One region of the Azospirillum humicireducens genome, then DNA from elsewhere that is predicted to be linked to it. Evidence: predicted binding sites of a transcription regulator. Region 1 holds the regulator's gene; the other holds the start of a gene.
The links. Region 1 encodes LexA, which represses DNA repair genes until DNA is damaged. Its sites were predicted from a motif close to ATGTTCTANTTTGGTTC; they were not measured.
Positions count from the first base shown of each region.

Region 2: the regulator LexA is predicted to act here: its motif matches at 3,013-3,029, upstream of A6A40_RS00095 (PA0069 family radical SAM protein).

Region 1 is NZ_CP015285.1:1,026,028-1,030,851, reverse strand. Features, by position in the region: gene A6A40_RS04660 (GNAT family N-acetyltransferase) at 1-405, shown strand, start outside; gene moaC (cyclic pyranopterin monophosphate synthase MoaC) at 402-902, shown strand; gene A6A40_RS04650 (molybdopterin molybdotransferase MoeA) at 907-2,136, shown strand; gene lexA (transcriptional repressor LexA) at 2,336-3,058, shown strand; gene A6A40_RS04640 (ComEC/Rec2 family competence protein) at 3,131-4,824, opposite strand, start outside.
Region 2 is NZ_CP015285.1:21,899-26,722, forward strand. Features, by position in the region: gene A6A40_RS00080 (protein arginine N-methyltransferase) at 1-257, shown strand, start outside; gene A6A40_RS00085 (MFS transporter) at 254-1,549, shown strand; gene A6A40_RS00090 (hypothetical protein) at 1,655-1,891, shown strand; gene A6A40_RS00095 (PA0069 family radical SAM protein) at 1,895-2,986, opposite strand; gene ahcY (adenosylhomocysteinase) at 3,207-4,505, shown strand.

The sequences.
Region 1 (4,824 bases):
GACCGTTATCTGCTCGACCTCTATCCGGCCGATACCTGCCACCTGCTCGACATAGGGGAGCGGGAGGCGCCTGACCTGCGCTTCTTCGTCGCCCGCAAGGATGGCGTTCCTGTCGGCTGCGCCGCGCTCCGCGTCGATCCCTCGGGCTATGGCGAGATCAAGCGGATGTATGTCGATCCCGCCGCCCGCGGCCATCGCATCGGCGACCGCCTGCTCGCCCGGCTGGAGGAACAGGCGCGGGCGGAGGGGTTGGCCGCCCTGCTGCTGGAATCCGGCATCCACCAGCACGAGGCGCTGGCGCTCTACCGCAAGGCCGGCTTCACCGACCGCGGCCCCTACGCCTGCTACGAAAACAACGGCGTCAGCGTCTTCATGGAAAAATCCCTGCGGGAGACCGTCGCATGAGCGGCTTCACCCATTTCGACGCCGAGGGCAAGGCGGTGATGGTGGACGTCTCCGACAAGGCGGACACCGAACGCACGGCCACCGCCGCCGCCACCGTGCTGATGCAGCCGGAAACCCTGGCGCTCATCATGCAAGGCGGGGTGAAGAAGGGCGACGTGCTGTCGGTCGCCCGGCTGGCCGGCATCATGGGGGCCAAGCGCACGCCGGACCTGATCCCGCTCTGCCATCCGCTGATGCTGACCTCGGTCAAGGTCGACCTGTCCTGCGATCCGGCGCGCAACGCGGTGGACGTGACAGCCACCTGCAAGCTGAAGGGACAGACGGGGGTGGAGATGGAGGCGCTGACCGCGGTCACGATCGCCGCGCTGACCGTTTACGACATGTGCAAGGCGGTGGACCGCGGCATGACCGTCACCGATGTCCGCCTTCTGCACAAGGCCGGCGGCAAGAGCGGCGAGTGGGGGTCTGCCGCAACCGCTCCCACAACCGGAGCCTGACGCCGTGATCTCCGTCGCAGAGGCGCGCGCCCGCATCCTGTCGGCCTTCGCTCCCCTGCCGGCGGAGACGGTGGCCCTGCCCGACGCGCTCGGCCGCGTGCTGGCCGAACCGGTGGTCGCCCGGCTGACCCAGCCGCCCTTCCATGCCGCCGCGATGGATGGCTGGGCCGTGCGCGCCGACGACATCGCCGCCGCGGCCGCCAACTCTCCCGTCCCCCTGCGCCGCATCGGCGAATCCTCCGCCGGCCATGCGTTCGGCGGCAGCGTCGGCCCCGGCGAGGCGGTGCGCATCTTCACCGGCGCGCCGATGCCCGATGGCGCCGACGCCGTGGTGATGCAGGAGGATTGCAGCGCCGACGAATCCAGCGTCCAGGTCGGCCGCGCCGTGGTTGCCGGCCGCTTTGTCCGCGAGGCCGGCTTCGACTTTGTCCATGGGCAGGAGCTTCTGCCGAAAGGCCGCCGCCTGACCGCCCGCGACATCGCGCTGGCCGCTGGCGGCAACGTGCCCTGGCTGTCGGTCCACCGCCGGCCGCGCATCGCCATTCTTGCCACCGGCGACGAGATCGCCCTGCCCGGCGACCCGCTGGGGCCGAGCCAGATCGTCAGCACCAACGCGCTCGGCCTCTGCGCGCTTGTGACCGCACAGGGTGGGCTGGCCCACAATCTGGGCGTCGCCAAGGACACGCCGGAGAGTGTCGCCGCTTTGGCGAAGGGCGCCGCCGGCTGCGACCTGCTGGTCACCACCGGCGGCGCCGCCCATGGCGACTACGACCTCGTGCGCGACGTGCTGGCCGAGCGTGGGGTGGCGCTGGAGGTGCAGACGGTGGCGATGCGGCCGGGAAAGGCGCTGATGTTCGGCCGGGCCGGGTCGGTGCCTCTGCTGGGCCTGCCCGGCAATCCGGTGTCCACCGGCGTCACCGCCGTCCTGTTCCTGCGCCCGATCCTACGCCTGCTGCAGGGGTTGTCGCCCGAAGACGACGGCCTGCCGCTGCGCGCCCGCCTGACCGTCGGGTTGAAGGCCAACGACCGGCGCGAGGAGTATCTGCGCGCCACGCTCGCCGCCGGCCCGGACGGTGTCCTGGCCGTCACGCCCTTCGCCCGGCAGGACAGCGCCATCACCTCGCTCTACGCCAAGGCCGACTGCCTGATCCCACGCACAGCCCATGCCGACCCGGAACCGGCCGGCGCCATGGTGGCCGTGCTTCCCCTGACCGATGGAGCGCTCAGCATATAGTCTTGGGAGACAACCCCCGGACGGCGGATGGAACAATTGAACAGCATCCCGAAAACCGTTTCACGCTGTTTCAAATGTTCCGTTCAAGTTCTAAAACAAGGCGATGGGGGACTTGACGCGTGGCAGGAACCAAACTAGAACATGGAGCAACGTTTAGTTTTTGTTCCATCTTCAGTCTGGCGACGGCCGGGAGGCATCCATGCTCACGCGCAAGCAGCACGAATTGCTGCTCTTCATCCACGAACGGCTTGGCCAGGGTGGCGTCTCGCCGTCGTTCGACGAGATGAAGGACGCCCTGGGGCTGAAGTCCAAGTCGGGCATCCACCGCCTCATCACCGGTCTCGAGGAACGCGGCTTCATCCGCCGCCTGCCCCACCGCGCCCGCGCGCTGGAGGTTCTGCGCCTGCCCGAGGGACTGGATGCCGCCCGCTCCCGCACCGCGCCCAAGCCGAAGTTCCAGCCCAACGTCATCAAGGGCGACTTCGCCTTCGCCGGCCGCGATGCGGCTCCGCAAGCTCCGGCCAGGACCGCGGGGAACGAGACGGTGCAGCTTCCGCTCTATGGCCGCATCGCCGCAGGTACGCCGATCGAGGCGCTGCGCGACAACAGCGCCTTCGTGGACGTCCCCGCCTCCATGCTCGGCGGCGGCGACCACTACGCCCTGGAGGTGTCCGGCGACTCGATGGTGGAGGCCGGCATCCTCGACCATGACACCATCATCATCCAGCGCTGCGACGCGGCGGAGAACGGCACCATCGTCGTGGCGCTGGTGGACGAGGGCGAGGTGACGCTGAAGCGCCTGCGCCGCAAGGGCAACACCATCGCCCTGGAGCCCGCCAATGCCGCCTATGAAACCCGCATCTTCGGCGCCGACCGCGTCCGCGTGCAGGGCAAGCTGGTCGGTCTGGTGCGGAAGTACTGAGTTGCTGTTGCCCCCTCTCCCGCAAAGCGGGGGAGGGATGGGGAGGGGGCAAGCGTTAGGAAGGGGGCAACATCACCTCCCCCCGGTCCAAGGCCGTTCCCCCCGCAGCCCCCGCACCGTCTCAACCTCTATTCCGCCCGCCGTCACCCTCAGCGCATGCGCTCCCTCATGCCGCAGGGACCAGCGGTCGACCACCACCCCGGACCGGCATCCCCGAGCCACCGCGGCCGTCACCACCGCATCGGTCGTCCCGCAATCCTCGTCCAGTGCATCCGGCAACCGCGGCAGGGCGACCGTCCTCCCCTTCACCCGGTACAGGCATCCCAGCAGGTCGCAACTCAGCGACCGTTCCCCCTCGCTCCACCCCCCCGCCACAGGCCAGGGATCGGCGGCGGTGCGTTCGCCATCGCGTTCCCGCCATGTCTCCGTCACCCGCCCGCCGGTCTTCCCCGAAGCACTGAGGCGACCGTCCGGCGTCCGCACCGCCATCACCGTCCCATCTGCCGCCACCAGCACGTCCGGCCGGGTCACCAATGCCGGTGACGCCAACCCTGCCATGATCGGCAGCAGCCCCAGCCAGCGCCACCGCCTCGTCCAGAGGCACAGCCAGATTCCACCCAGAACCAGCACCGCAAAGCCTTCCACCGGCATCGCCGGCACGGTGATCGACGCCCAGGGCAGGCGGCCGAAGAACTCCGCCGTCCAGATCACCGCCCGGTCGCCCCAGTTCATCGCGATCAGTGCCGGCGCCTCCAGCCCGAAGGGCATCAGGGCATAGGCGATGAGGCTCCATGGCATGACCCAGAAGGAGGTGATGGGAATGGCGATCAGATTGGACAGCACGCCATAGAAGGCGATCTGCTGAAAATGGAAGAGCGCGAACGGCAGCGTCGCCAGCGTCGCCACCACACTGGTCAACAGGATGCCGCCGACATAGAGCAGGCCGCGCAGAAGCCATCCCGCCTCGCTGCGCCATTCCGCCATCCGCGAACTGCCGCGCTCGAAGGCGGCGATCAGCGCCACCACCGCCGCGAATGACATCTGAAAGCTGGGGCCGAGCATCCCCTCCGGATCCATGGCGATGGTGACCAGTCCGGCGAAGGCGACCAGCCGCATGCTCAGCGGGTGGCGGTCCAGCATGATCGCGCCCATGATCATGCCCGTCATCAGCACTGACCGCACCGTCGGCAGCGGCGCACCGACCAGCAGCGTATAGGCGAGCGCCGACAGGATGCCGAACAGCGCCGCGATCTTCTTGATCGGCCAGCGCAGGGCCGCATACGGCACCAGCGCCAGCAGGGCGCGGGCGACATAGAACAGGATGCCGGCAGCGATCCCCACATGCAGGCCGGAGATCGACAGCAGATGCGCCAACCCGCTGTTGCGGAAATCCTCCAGCGTCCCATCCGGGATGCCGAACTGCTCCCCATTCAGCAGCGCCGTGGTGACGCTGGCCTCCACCGGGTCGGCGATGGCCGCAGTCACCCGCTCGGCGATTGCACCGCGCGCGCGCTCGAAGGCAACCGTCACCACGCGCCAGCCCGTGACCGGCGGCGCCTCGACCACGTCCACCGCACCTGTGGCGAAGCCAGTGCCGCCCAGTTCCATGAACCAGGCCCGCCGCTGGAAATCGAAGGCCCCCGGTTCGGCGGGAGCCTGGGGCGGCAGCAGCGTGGCGCGCAGGCTCACCACCGATCCGGGCTCCGGCCCGGCATGGCGATCCGACAGGCGGATGCGCAGGGCAGCCGGTGTCTGTTCCGGCGGCA
Region 2 (4,824 bases), 1.0 Mb from region 1:
AGCGGGTGATCGACGTGACCATCGTCACCGCCGGCACCTGCCACGGCGTCGCCTTCTGGTTCGACCTCTTCATGGACGACGAGGTGGTCTACAAGTCGGAAAGCCGGTCGCGTACCAACCATTGGAAGCAGGCGATGACCTTCCTGGAAAAGCCGATCGCCCTGTCGGCCGGCGACCGCCTGCGCATCGTCGCCCGCTACGACAACAACCAGATCTCCTTCGGGATCGATGGGTTGACGGGGGGTAAGGGCGTTTGAGCGAAGCCATCGCCTCCTATTCCCCTTCCCGCCGCGCCATCGCGTCCTGGTGCCTCTACGACTGGGCGAATTCCGCCTACAACACCATCATCACCACCTTCGTCTTCTCGGTCTATTTCGCCCGCGGCGTGGTCGGCGATCCGGTGGAGGGCACCGCGCGCTGGGGGGCGGCGATGACCGCGGCCGGCGTTGCCATCGCGCTGCTCAGCCCGGTCCTGGGCGCCATCGCCGACCGGGCGGGGCGGCGCAAGCCCTGGATGGCCCTGTTCACCGGGCTGACGGTGGCCTTCACCGTGGCGCTCTGGTGGGTCAGGCCCGATCCGGCCGATGCCGCCTTCGCGCTCGCCTGCGTGGTGATCGCCACCGTGTCGTTCGAGCTGGCGAACGTCTTCTACAACGCCAGCCTGCCGGGGCTGGTGCCGCCGCGGCTGCTGGGAAGGGTGTCGGGCTGGGGCTGGGGCATCGGCTATTTCGGCGGGCTGACCTGCCTTGTGCTGGCGCTGGTCGGCTTCGTCCAGGCGCCGGCCCCGTTGTTCGGCCTGTTCGGGCTGCAGTGGGCGGATTGGGGCGAGCAGGCGAATGTCCGCGCCACCGCGCTGCTGGCCGCGGTGTGGTACGGCGTCTTCGCGCTGCCCTATTTCCTGTGGGTGCCGGACGAACCCTCCAGCGGCCAGGGACTGCTGCGGGCGGCGCGTGACGGGGTGACGACGCTGGTCGCCACGCTGCGCGAGGCCCGGCGCTACCGTCAGGTGATGCGCTTCCTGATCGCCAGCGCCTTCTATCGCGACGGCATCAACACCATCACCGCCTTCGGCGGGATCTTCGCCGCCGGCACCTTCGGCATGAGCTTCGAGGAAATCCTGGTCTTCGCCATCGTGCTGAACGTGGTGGCGGGGGCGGGGGCCATCGGCTTTGCCTGGATGGACGACCGGGCAGGGGCCAAGCCGGTGATCCTGATCGCGCTGGCCGGCATGTCGTTCTGCAGCGTGCCGCTGCTGCTGGCGACCGACCGGCTGTGGTTCTGGGTCTTCGCGCTGGGGCTGGGGCTGTTCTTCGGACCCGCGCAGGCGGCGGGACGCTCGATGATGGCGCGGCTGGCCCCGCCGGGCATGGCGGGCGAGATGTTCGGGCTCTACAGCCTGACCGGACGCTTCGTCGGCTTCTTCGGGCCGCTGCTGTTCGGGCTGGCGACCCAGGCCTTCGCCAGCCAGCGCGTCGGCATGGCGACGGTTCTGGCTTTCTTCGTGATCGGATTCGGGCTTATGCTGGCGGTTCGCGAACCGGCCCGTTAGAAAAAGGGCCGCGTCAAAGCGCCGCACATGAGACCATTCGAGGGCAGAGCTGTTACCTTCGTTTTTGCTGCGACGCACAAAAGTCGAAGCCGAGGGGTACGGACCATGCTGCACATCAAAGATATCGAAGCCTTCGCCCGCATCAACGAGGCGCTGAACGAGGACCCCGGCACCGGGCAGGCCGATCATGCCGGCCACGATCCCGCCGGCCCGTCCCATCCCGCGCTGGTGATGGCGATGCTGGCGACCGGCCGCCTTCCGCTGTCGGCCGTTTCCAATTCCGCCGTGTCCAAACCGGCCGACCCGCTGTCGCCCTGGGCCAGGATGCTCCGCCGCTCCTGACCGTCACAACAGCGACAGCTGGTCCCCGGCGGCCGGCGGCGCCCGGAAGCGGCTGCAATCGAGCTGCCAGCTCCGGTCGCCCAGCCCATGCTTTCTGCAGGCCAGCTTGAAGCGGTGGCGCAGCAGTTCGGCGTAAGGACCGGTGCCCTTCATCCGCGTGCCGAAACCGGAGCGGTAGAGCGCGCCGTCGCGGCTCTGCCGCATCAGGCTCAGCACGCGGTCGGCGCGGTCGGGGACATGGGTGCGCAGCCATTCCTCGAACAGGGTGGCGATCTCCAGCGGCAGGCGCAGCAGGATATAGCTGGCGGCGGTGGCTCCGGCACCGGCCGCCGCCTCCAGGATCGACTCCAGTTCGTGGTCGTTCAGCGCCGGAATCATCGGGCTGGCGAGCACCGCGACCGGCACGTCGGCCTCCGCCAGGGTGCGGATGGCCTCCAGCCGGCGCGACGGGGTGCTGGCCCGCGGCTCCATCACGCGGGCGAGGTCGCGGTCCAGCGTGGTCACGGAAATCGCCACCGAGGCCAGCCCATCCGCGGCCATCGGCGCCAGGATGTCGAGGTCGCGCAGGACCAGCGCCGATTTGGTGATGATGCTGACCGGCTGGTTGAAGTCGCGGCAGACCTCCAGCACGCGCCGGGTGATGCCCTCCGTCCGCTCGATGGGCTGGTAGGCATCGGTGTTGGCACCCAGCGCCAGCGGCTGGCAGACATAGGATTTCGCCCGCAGCTCCTTCGCCAGCAGTTCCGCCGCGTTGCGCTTGGCGAACAGCTTCGTCTCGAAATCCAGCCCCGGCGACAGGTTCAGATAGGCATGGGTCGGCCGGGCGAAGCAGTAGATGCAGGCATGCTCGCAGCCCTGGTACGGATTCACCGACTGGTCGAAGGGGACGTCGGGCGACTGGTTGCGGGCGATGATCGACTTGGCCGAAGCGGGGGCGACGGTGGTGCGCAGCGGATCGGTCAGCGTCTCGTTCCCGCCGGACGCATAGCCGGTCCAGCCGTCGTCGGTCAGGACGCGGGTCTCGCGTTCGAAGCGGCCGGTGGCGTTGCTCACCGCACCCCGGCCCTTGATCGGCGGTCGCTTGATCTCATCCATGCCGGCAGTTTAGCGGCGCCCGATGGGAACGTAAAGCGAACAAAAGCCCAGCCGACACTTGGTTCGACGAACATACCCAGCAAACATAAAGATATCTTTATGCTTGCATGGTTCCGGAACCGCTGATACACCCATGGCCAATTACAGCGGCAGGACCGGGGATCCGGTGCGCCTGAAATTCCGCTGCCCGACCGTCACCGCCCACCAGGAGTCATCCCTCATGGCCGCCGAATTCACGGACTACAAGGTCAAGGACATCAGCCTCGCGAACTGGGGCCGCAAGGAGATCACCATCGCCGAGACCGAGATGCCGGGCCTGATGGCCCTGCGGTCCGAATTCGGTGATAGCAAGCCGCTGGCCGGCGCCCGCATCGTCGGCTGCCTGCACATGACCATCCAGACCGCCGTGCTGATCGAGACGCTGACCGCGCTCGGCGCCACCGTGCGCTGGTCCTCCTGCAACATCTTCTCGACCCAGGACCAGGCCGCCGCCGCCATCGCCGCAGCCGGCATCCCGGTCTTCGCCTGGAAGGGCGAGACGGAGGAGGAGTTCTGGTGGTGCATCGAGCAGACCCTGCGCGGCCCGGACGGCTGGACCCCGAACATGATCCTGGACGATGGCGGCGACGTCACCCAGATCATGCACGACAAGTATCCGGAGATGCTGGACGGCGTCCGCGGCCTGTCGGAAGAGACCACCACCGGCGTCCATCGTCTCTATGAGATGATGAAGAAGGGCACGCTGAAGGTTCCGGCCATCAACGTGAACGACAGCGTCACCAAGTCGAAGTTCGACAACCTCTATGGCTGCCGTGAGTCGCTGGTTGACGGCATCAAGCGCGCCACCGACGTGATGGTCGCCGGCAAGGTCGCCGTCGTCGCCGGCTATGGCGACGTGGGCAAGGGCTCGGCGGCCTCGCTGCGCTCGCAGGGTGCGCGCGTCCTGGTGACGGAGATCGACCCGATCAACGCGCTCCAGGCCGCGATGGAAGGCTATCAGGTCGTGACGATGGAGGATGCCGCTCCGCAGGGCGACATCTTCGTCACCGCCACCGGCAACGTCGACGTCATCACGATCGACCACATGCGCGCCATGAAGGACCGCGCCATCGTCTGCAACATCGGCCACTTCGACAGCGAGATCCAGATCGACGCCCTGCGCAATCTGGTCTGGGAAGAGGTCAAGCCGCAGGTCGACGAGGTGGTGTTCCCCGACGGCAAGCGCCTGATCGTGCTGGCCCAGGGCCGTCTGGTCAATCTGGGCTGCGCCACCGGCCACCCCAGCTTCGTGATGAGCGCCAGCTTCACCAACCAGGTGCTGGCCCAGATCGAGCTGTGGACCAACGCCGCCAACTACGAGAACAAGGTCTACGTCCTGCCCAAGCATCTGGACGAGAAGGTCGCCCGCCTGCATCTGGACAAGATCGGCGCCAAGCTGACCACCCTGACCGAGAAGCAGGCCGCCTACATCAGCGTGCCGACCGCCGGCCCGTACAAGCCGGACCACTACCGCTACTAAGCGGTTGCGGGGTTAAGTAAAGAAGGGCCGTCCTTGTGGGGCGGCCCTTTTTCTTTGGTACACGTAAATTGCCCTCTCCCGGGGCGGGAGAGGGAACATCCCGCTACCCGCGTTCACTTTTTCCCGCGAAGCTTGCCATCGCACCCGATGCACATCACCATGCAACTTCCCATCGGAGAGGGCGCCATGAGCCAAGTCGGCAAGATGGATGCATGTGCATCCAAGCGATGCGGAAACATAACCCCCAATGTGAAGGCTGTTGAGGTTCGGGGCGGATGTCGTCGGCACGAAGACGACCAGGAGCATTGGCGTAAGGTTG